4 regions of the Enterobacter sp. 4974935 genome follow, and region 3 is predicted to be linked to each of the others. Evidence: predicted binding sites of a transcription regulator. Region 3 holds the regulator's gene; each other region holds the start of a gene.
What was found. The regulator LexA, encoded in region 3, represses DNA repair genes until DNA is damaged. The targets are predictions, from matches to a motif close to TNCTGTATGTACATACAGNA.

Region 1: the regulator LexA is predicted to act here: its motif matches at 1,275-1,294, upstream of AC4OVS_RS14835 (DNA translocase FtsK 4TM domain-containing protein).
Region 2: the regulator LexA is predicted to act here: its motif matches at 909-928, upstream of umuD (translesion error-prone DNA polymerase V autoproteolytic subunit).
Region 4: the regulator LexA is predicted to act here: its motif matches at 907-926, upstream of dinB (DNA polymerase IV).

The regions. Positions count from the first base shown of each region.
Region 1 covers NZ_JBZWGT010000003.1:2,820,627-2,822,827, reverse strand. The annotation lists gene trxB (thioredoxin-disulfide reductase) at 1-198, opposite strand, end outside; gene lrp (leucine-responsive transcriptional regulator Lrp) at 742-1,236, shown strand; gene AC4OVS_RS14835 (DNA translocase FtsK 4TM domain-containing protein) at 1,372-2,201, shown strand, end outside.
Region 2 covers NZ_JBZWGT010000001.1:94,010-96,210, forward strand. The annotation lists gene AC4OVS_RS00520 (Y-family DNA polymerase) at 1-455, opposite strand, end outside; gene umuD (translesion error-prone DNA polymerase V autoproteolytic subunit) at 455-886, opposite strand; gene parM (plasmid segregation protein ParM domain-containing protein) at 1,118-2,089, shown strand; gene AC4OVS_RS00535 (plasmid partitioning/stability family protein) at 2,092-2,201, shown strand, end outside.
Region 3 covers NZ_JBZWGT010000003.1:4,043,336-4,045,536, reverse strand. The annotation lists gene plsB (glycerol-3-phosphate 1-O-acyltransferase PlsB) at 1-273, opposite strand, end outside; gene AC4OVS_RS20595 (diacylglycerol kinase) at 428-796, shown strand; gene lexA (transcriptional repressor LexA) at 905-1,513, shown strand; gene dinF (MATE family efflux transporter DinF) at 1,577-2,201, shown strand, end outside.
Region 4 covers NZ_JBZWGT010000003.1:3,453,950-3,456,150, reverse strand. The annotation lists gene nqrF (NADH:ubiquinone reductase (Na(+)-transporting) subunit F) at 1-633, shown strand, start outside; gene nqrM ((Na+)-NQR maturation NqrM) at 636-836, shown strand; gene dinB (DNA polymerase IV) at 944-2,002, shown strand; gene pepD (cytosol nonspecific dipeptidase) at 2,058-2,201, opposite strand, start outside.

The sequences.
Region 1 (2,201 bases), 1.2 Mb from region 3:
CATCAGCAGCGGCCCGGTCAGGTCGTTCGGGTCGCCCGGCCAGTTTTCCACTTCCGTGGTGGTGGTCAGCTGACCGCCTTTTTCCATCCCGGTAATCAGTACCGGTTGCAGGTTAGCGCGTGCAGCATAGACCGCTGCGGTATATCCCGCAGGTCCAGAACCAAGGATTAGCAGCTTACTGTGTTTGGTCGTGCCCATGAGATCCCCATTGTTGTTGGCAGGCAATGGGCTGGATTGTAGGGAATTTGTTGCCGTAAAAAAAGAGCACGACAGTTTTGCTTCCGATATATGCAATAGTCACGCCCTATGGATCAGACACGGTCATATCACGTCTGCTACTGAAAATCGCGCGTTTATAAGGCAATAAAATGATGATTAATACCCCCCCGTAATGAATATCCGGCATCTTGTACTAAAAATCGATGTTTTGCTTTGACAATCCCCTGCGCTTTTGCGAAAACATTCAAGGAAGAAAAAAAGACGCATGAACTGCATGCCGAATAGACATGCACGTAAATGCCATTTTTACCGGGTCAGTGAAATCTACGCATGGTGTGGACAGACGCCATACGTGATGTCTGTGACTGCTTTCGGGCAACGGTCTTCTTACCGCAGAACCCGAATCCACATCGCGTCTAATACATAACCAGGCGATGTGATGAATAACGGGTGCAGGCTCTGAACAGTGATGTGCACAGGGTCCAGGCAGGAGTAGGGAAGGAATACAGAGAGACAATAATAATGGTAGATAGCAAGAAGCGCCCTGGCAAAGATCTCGACCGTATCGATCGTAACATTCTTAATGAATTGCAAAAGGATGGGCGTATTTCCAACGTCGAGCTTTCAAAACGTGTGGGACTTTCCCCGACGCCGTGCCTTGAGCGTGTGCGTCGACTGGAAAGACAGGGTTTTATTCAGGGCTATACGGCTCTGCTAAACCCGCATTATCTGGATGCCTCACTTCTGGTATTTGTTGAGATTACTCTGAATCGTGGTGCGCCGGATGTGTTTGAGCAATTTAACGCCGCTGTACAAAAACTTGAAGAAATTCAAGAGTGTCATCTGGTTTCCGGTGATTTTGACTACCTGTTAAAAACCCGTGTGCCTGATATGTCCGCCTACCGTAAGCTGCTGGGTGAAACCCTGCTGCGTCTGCCAGGCGTGAACGACACCCGTACTTATGTGGTGATGGAAGAGGTCAAACAGAGCAATCGTCTGGTTATTAAGACGCGCTAACACGGAACAGGTGCAAAATCAGTGTAGTTTGATTACACTCCTGTTAATCCATACAGCAACAGTGCCGGGGATACCCGGCGCTGTTGTCCGTTTTAGCACACAGGCAGGACATGCCTGATACCTGGAGAGCCTTTCTTGAGCCAGGAATACACTGAAGACAAAGAAGTCACATTATCTAAGCTAAGCAGCGGACGTCGTCTCCTCGAGGCGTTACTGATTGTTATTGCCCTTTTTGCCGTCTGGCTGATGGCCGCCTTACTCAGTTTCAACCCCTCAGATCCCAGCTGGTCGCAAACCGCATGGCATGAGCCTATTCATAACTTAGGTGGCGTTCCCGGTGCCTGGCTTGCGGACACGCTCTTTTTCATTTTCGGAGTGATGGCTTATACCCTTCCCGTCATCATTATTGGCGGATGCTGGTTTGCCTGGCGTCATCGACAGAACGACGACTACATCGATTATTTTGCCGTTTCGCTGCGCCTGATTGGCGCCCTGGCGCTGATCCTCACCTCCTGTGGGCTGGCGGCGATCAACGCTGATGATATCTGGTACTTCGCCTCCGGCGGGGTGATCGGCAGCCTGTTGAGCTCCGCGCTGCAACCGATGCTTCATAGCAGCGGCGGCACGCTGGCGCTGCTCTGTATCTGGGCGGCGGGCCTGACGCTGTTTACCGGCTGGTCCTGGGTGAGCATTGCTGAGAAGATCGGCAGCTTTATTCTGACGCTGCTGACGTTCGCCAGCAACCGTACCCGTCGTGACGATACGTGGGTCGATGAAGACGAGTATGAAGATGAGTACGAAGAGGAAGACGAGGCGCCTGTACAGCGGCGTGAATCTCGCCGCGCGCGTATTCTGCGCGGTGCTCTGGCGCGCCGCCAGCGCGTCGCTGAAAAATTTGCTAACCCGTTAGGCCGTAAAACGGATGCCGCGCTGTTCTCCGGCAAACGTATGGATGAAGACGAGCA
Region 2 (2,201 bases), on a different contig from region 3:
GAGGCCCACTGGGCTGATTTTGCCAAGGTTTTCGTCGGCCCGGCACCCACGCCGATTGTCAGACGGGTACAGTCATACACATGCTGGCGCAGTTGCCGGCCGAAGTCCTCCAGGTCCATGCAGTGCTCAACGCCGGTCAGGTCGAGGAACATCTCGTCAATCGAATACTGTTCCACCCTGGGGGCCAGCTCCTCCAGGCAGCTCATCACGCGTGCCGACATCGAGGCATAAAGTTCATAGTTGCTGGAGAATGCGTATATTTTTTCCGGGTACCTTTCGTTTTTCATCTGAAACCACGGCGTGCCCATTTTGATCCAGGGCTTTGCCTCGGCACTTCTTGCGATTACGCAGCCATCGTTATTACTGAGCACCACAACCGGCTTTCCTTTCAAATCCGGGCGGAAAACGCGTTCGCAGCTGGCATAAAAGCTGTTCACATCGGCCAGGGCAAACATCAGTACATCTCCCTCGGGCGGTGGATGATGTGCGTGACGACGCCAAAGATATCCAGATCGTCCGGGTCGGGATAGATCGGCGACCAGGCGGCGTTCATGGGCTGCAGCGTCAGTCGTGGCGTCAGCAGCAGTCGTTTGACCGTAAACTCCCCCTGCACGCTGGCCACAACAATATCGCCATGCCGGGGCTTCTCGGCACAGTCCACAACCAGCAGATCGCCATTGTAAAGGCTGCCGTCGGCCATGCTGTCACCGCTGGCGCGAAGGTAGTAAGTCGCGCTCGGATGCCGTATGCAGTAATCATGGAGATCCAGATCAGATTCGACATAGTCAGCAGCAGGGCTGGGAAAACCGCAGCTGGCCAGGTCTGCAAACAACGGATGGGCCTGTGGCGGGAGTTCTTTCCCGGTGCTGAAAAGCTGCAGTTTCATCTTTCCTCCTGACGTCTAAATATACTGGTTATTTATACAGTATATTTAACAGCGTGAGGATAATCCAGATCGCCTGCGCCATGAACAGAGTGAGTAACCTAAGCTACTCAAAATGTTCGTAAATATCATTTTGATTCTTTATTGTTACTCATAATGAGAAATAAGGCTTTTATTTTTCCATTTTGCTCTTATAATATGTATCAAATTGAGTTTAATTGACGGAGCATAATGATGAATATTTACTGCGATGATGGTTCAACTAATGTTAAGCTGGCATGGTTTGAAGGAAGCGAGCTGCAGACCCGGGTTTCTGCTAACTCCTTCCGGCATGGCTGGAAAGTGGCGGAGTTCAGTGCTGCAACGTTCAACTATCAGGTGGGCACGCTGAAATACACCTGGGACAGCGTCAGCCGGGATGCCATCCCGACAACAAACGTGGAGTATCAGTACGGTGATCTCAACCTGCTGGCCGTGCATCATGCGCTGCTGAACAGCGGGCTTGAGCCGCAGCCGGTGAGCCTGACCGTGACGCTGCCCCTGAGCGAGTATTATGACGGGGACTGCCAGCGGAACGAGGAGAACATCCGACGCAAACGGGAAAACCTGATGCGTGAGCTGGTTCTGAATAAGGGCAGGGCATTTACCGTAACGGACGTGAAGGTGATGCCGGAATCACTGCCGGCGGCGTTCTCCCGTCTCGCGGAGCTGAAGCCCGGACCCGCAGAGTCCACCCTGATTATCGATCTCGGCGGAACCACGCTCGATGCCGGCGTGATTGTCGGACAGTTTGACGATATCAGTGCGGTACACGGCAATCCGTCTGTCGGCGTGTCGCAGGTCACCCGCGCAGCAGCAGGCGCGCTGCGGGCTGCAGACAGCGAAACCAGCGCGCTTATTGCTGACACGGTCATCCGCAACCGCAATGATCGTCAGTATCTGCAGCGTGTGATCAACGATGCCGGAAAAATCGACGATGTGCTGAACAAAATTACAGAGGCAATCACTTCCCTGGGCGCGCGTGTCACCAGTGAGCTGACGGCCTTCAGGAACGTTAACCGGGTATTCCTGGTCGGGGGAGGGGCATCCCTCATTGAAGAGGCTATCCGTCAGGCCTGGCCTCTGGCTCCTGACCGTATCGAGGTTATAGGCGATCCGCAGCTGGCTCTGGCCAGAGAGATTGCCCTTTACAATAAAGAGGACTAAACGTGCCGGACGGCCAGTATTCTTTCTATCTGCACAACGACGATCGCACCGACATCGCGGCGATGGCGACCATCAGCACCATCTCACAGCCCCTGCGCGGTGACTTCATCCG
Region 3 (2,201 bases):
CACGCGCGGTCCGCCATGGATGAACACGTAGCGCGGCAGCAGCGTACCGTCGACTTCCAGCGGTTCAAGCGGGTCAGGTAAATCGTGCGCCAGACATTGAGCGCGAAGCGTTAGCAGGTCTGCCTTCGAGTTATAAGGCAAAACGTACATAATAGGGCGCGACGTATCGAGCCCTAATTCCAGCGCAGGTTCTGCTGGGATAGACTTACTTTTTACCAGTACGCTTAATGGTAAATTAAGTAATTTGTAGTAAATTCGTGGCCAGCCGGACATAAACGATGTAAAGCCTCTGGTTAATAATGCAATTGCGGCGCAAGGATAACAGAAAGCGCGCAAAATTTCTGTTGTTACCCGTCATACTTCAGGTCGCAGCAAAACGCGCTGCGGCTTTAGTTACTGACGCTATTTATCATAAAAGGTTCTTTTAATGGCCAATAATACCACTGGGTTAACTCGAATCATTAAAGCTGCCGGTTATTCATGGAAAGGTTTCCGCGCCGCATGGGTTAATGAAGCCGCTTTCCGCCAGGAAGCGGTTGCCGAAATCGTTGCCGTTGTCATCGCCTGCTTCCTTGATGTTGATGCTATCACCCGCGTACTGCTCATCGGATCTGTCCTTCTGGTGATGATAGTGGAAATTCTGAATAGCGCTATTGAGGCCGTTGTTGACCGAATCGGGTCGGAATTCCATGAACTGTCTGGCCGGGCGAAAGACATGGGTTCCGCTGCCGTACTGCTGTCGATTATCACGGCGGCGATCACTTGGGTCACGCTACTTTGGTCGCATTTCCGATGAGCCTCGAGGAATAATTAAGTCCCTGGTTTTTTGTGCAGTTTTTGGTTCCAAAATCGCCTTTGACTGTATATACTCACAGCATAACTGTATATACACCCAGGGGGCGGTATGAAAGCGTTAACGACCAGGCAGCAAGAGGTGTTTGATCTCATTCGGGATCATATCGGCCAGACGGGTATGCCACCCACGCGTGCAGAAATTGCGCAGCGTCTGGGCTTCCGTTCTCCTAATGCTGCCGAAGAGCACCTTAAGGCGCTTGCGCGTAAGGGCGTGATTGAGATTGTTTCCGGCGCCTCACGCGGCATCCGTCTGCTGGTGGAAGAAGAGAGCGGTATTCCGCTGGTGGGTCGCGTAGCCGCAGGTGAACCTCTGCTGGCGCAGCAGCACATCGAAGGGCACTATCAGGTTGACCCAGGCATGTTCAAGCCGAGCGCCGATTTCCTGCTGCGCGTTAGCGGAATGTCCATGAAAGATATCGGTATTCTGGATGGCGATCTGCTGGCGGTACACAAAACCCAGGACGTGCGTAACGGGCAAGTCGTGGTGGCGCGCATTGATGATGAAGTGACGGTTAAGCGCCTGAAAAAACAAGGCAATACCGTGCAGCTTCTGCCTGAAAACAATGAATTCTCCCCGATTGTGGTGGATCTCCGCGAGCAGAGCTTCTCTATTGAAGGGCTGGCGGTCGGCGTTATCCGCAACGGTGAATGGCTGTAATCTCTTCCTGACAGGCTGTAGTTCCTCTACAGCCTGGCCTGTTTTCTGATTCCGGTAATTTCCATGGCATTGCTAACTTCTGCCGATAAGGCGTTGTGGCGTCTTGCGCTACCGATGATTTTTTCCAATATTACCGTTCCTCTGCTGGGGCTGGTGGATACGGCAGTTATCGGGCATCTCGATTCGCCGATTTATCTCGGCGGCGTCGCGATCGGCGCAACGGCGACCAGCTTCCTCTTTATGCTGCTACTTTTTCTGCGCATGAGTACGACAGGCCTGACGGCCCAGGCGTATGGTGCAAAAGATCCCCTGCGTCTGGCGCGTGCGCTGGTTCAGCCGCTCATTCTGGCGTTCGGTGCTGGCGCGTTAATCGTTCTGTTGCGTACGCCACTGATTGATCTTGCGCTCCATATTGTAGGCGGCAGCGATGCCGTACTGGAACAAGCCCGGCGGTTCCTCGAAATTCGCTGGCTCAGCGCGCCCGCTTCACTGGCAAACCTGGTCCTTCTGGGCTGGCTGCTGGGCGTGCAGTACGCCCGCGCGCCAGTGATCCTGCTGGTGGTGGGCAACCTGCTTAACATTGTGCTCGATCTCTGGCTGGTGATGGGACTGCACATGAACGTCCGGGGCGCGGCGCTGGCTACGGCAATTGCCGAGTACGGGACGCTGCTGATCGGTTTGGGGATGG
Region 4 (2,201 bases), 590 kb from region 3:
CGCTTTGTTTCCGAAGTAAAAGAGCCCGCGCTTCGCGCTTATTCCATGGCTAACTATCCGGAAGAGAAGGGCATTATTATGCTCAACGTGCGTATCGCCACGCCGCCGCCGAATGTGCCTGATGCCCCCCCTGGCGTCATGTCGTCCTATATCTGGTCCCTCAAGCCTGGTGACAAAGTGACGATTTCCGGCCCGTTCGGCGAATTCTTTGCCAAAGACACCGACGCGGAAATGGTCTTTATCGGCGGCGGTGCGGGTATGGCGCCGATGCGTTCGCATATCTTTGACCAGCTCAAACGCCTTGGCAGCAAGCGCAAGATCAGCTTCTGGTACGGGGCGCGTTCACTGCGCGAAATGTTCTATGACGATGAGTTTGAACAACTGGCACGTGATAACCCTAACTTTACCTTCCATGTGGCGTTATCCGATCCGCAGCCGGAAGATAACTGGACAGGTTATACGGGCTTCATCCACAACGTGCTGTATGAAAATTACCTCAAACAGCACCCGGCACCGGAAGATTGCGAGTTTTATATGTGTGGCCCGCCAATGATGAACGCTGCCGTGATTAAGATGCTAAAAGATCTTGGCGTGGAAGATGAGAACATCATGCTCGATGATTTCGGAGGCTGATTATGCTGACCTTTCTGGCGACCTTTGCGGTGTTTGTACTGGTGATATTCGGGATGTCCTTAGGTTGGATCATCAAGCGTAAAAGCATCCAGGGCAGCTGTGGAGGTATATCTTCCATCGGAATGGAAAAAGTGTGCGATTGTCCGGAACCGTGCGATGCGCGAAAAAAACGGATGGCTCGCGAGCAGCAACGCATTATTTAGTTTTGTATGTCGGGTAAGGCAACGCCGCCACCCGACAATTCCCACGCATACTTCTCAACCCTCATTTGTTTACTGTATACTTATCCAGTAATGAGTGAGGGCTTACTATGCGCAAAATAATCCATGTCGATATGGACTGCTTTTTTGCCGCAGTGGAGATGCGTGACAACCCGGCGCTGCGGGATATTCCCATCGCCATTGGCGGCAGCCGGGTTCAGCGCGGTGTCATCAGCACCGCCAACTATCCTGCTCGCAAATACGGTGTGCGCAGCGCCATGCCGACAGCGATGGCGCTAAAACTGTGCCCGCATCTCACTCTTTTGCCCGGACGTTTTGATGCCTATAAAGAAGCATCGAACCACATTCGGGAGATCTTCTCCCGCTACACCTCTCTGATTGAACCGTTATCGCTGGATGAAGCCTATCTGGATGTCACCCACAGCGTGCACTGCCACGGCTCCGCCACCCTGATGGCGCAGGAGATCCGCCAGACTATTTTTAACGAGCTGAACCTGACGGCATCGGCAGGCGTCGCGCCGATAAAATTTCTCGCCAAAATCGCCTCCGATTTAAATAAGCCCAACGGCCAGTACGTCATCACCCCGGAAGAGGTTCCGGCGTTTTTAAAGACGCTGCCGCTCAGCAAAATCCCCGGCGTGGGCAAAGTCTCCGCCGCGAAGCTGGAAAGTATGGGGCTACGCACCTGTGAAGACGTTCAGCGCAGCGATCTGGCGCTGCTGCTTAAGCGTTTTGGTAAGTTTGGCCGCGTACTGTGGGAACGCAGTCAGGGCATTGATGATCGGGATGTGAACAACGAACGGCTGCGTAAATCGGTCGGCGTTGAACGCACGCTGAGCGAAGATATCCATGACTGGACAGAGTGTGAAACCATTATTACGGAACAACTCTATCCTGAGCTTGAACGACGCTTACTGAAGGTCAAACCAGATCTGCTTATTGCCCGGCAGGGCATCAAACTGAAATTTAACGATTTTCAGCAGACGACGCAGGAGCACGTCTGGCCACGCCTCAACAAAGAGGATCTTATTGCGACGGCAAAAAAGGCATGGGAAGAGCGGCGGGGCGGACGAGGGGTAAGGCTGGTGGGGCTGCACGTCACCTTGCTGGATCCGCAGCTGGAGCGTCAGCTGGTGCTGGGACTGTAGATTAGGCTAATCGTATGCCCGGTAAGCGAAGCGCCACCGGGCATCAAACGGCTTATTACTTAACAGGGATTGCTTTCAGCAGCTCAGTCAGCAGCGTCCAGTAGTGACCGACGCTTTCAATGTGAACCTGCTCATCCGGGGAGTGTGGCCCCGTGATGGTCGGCCCGATGGAGACCATGTCCATATCCGGATACGGTTT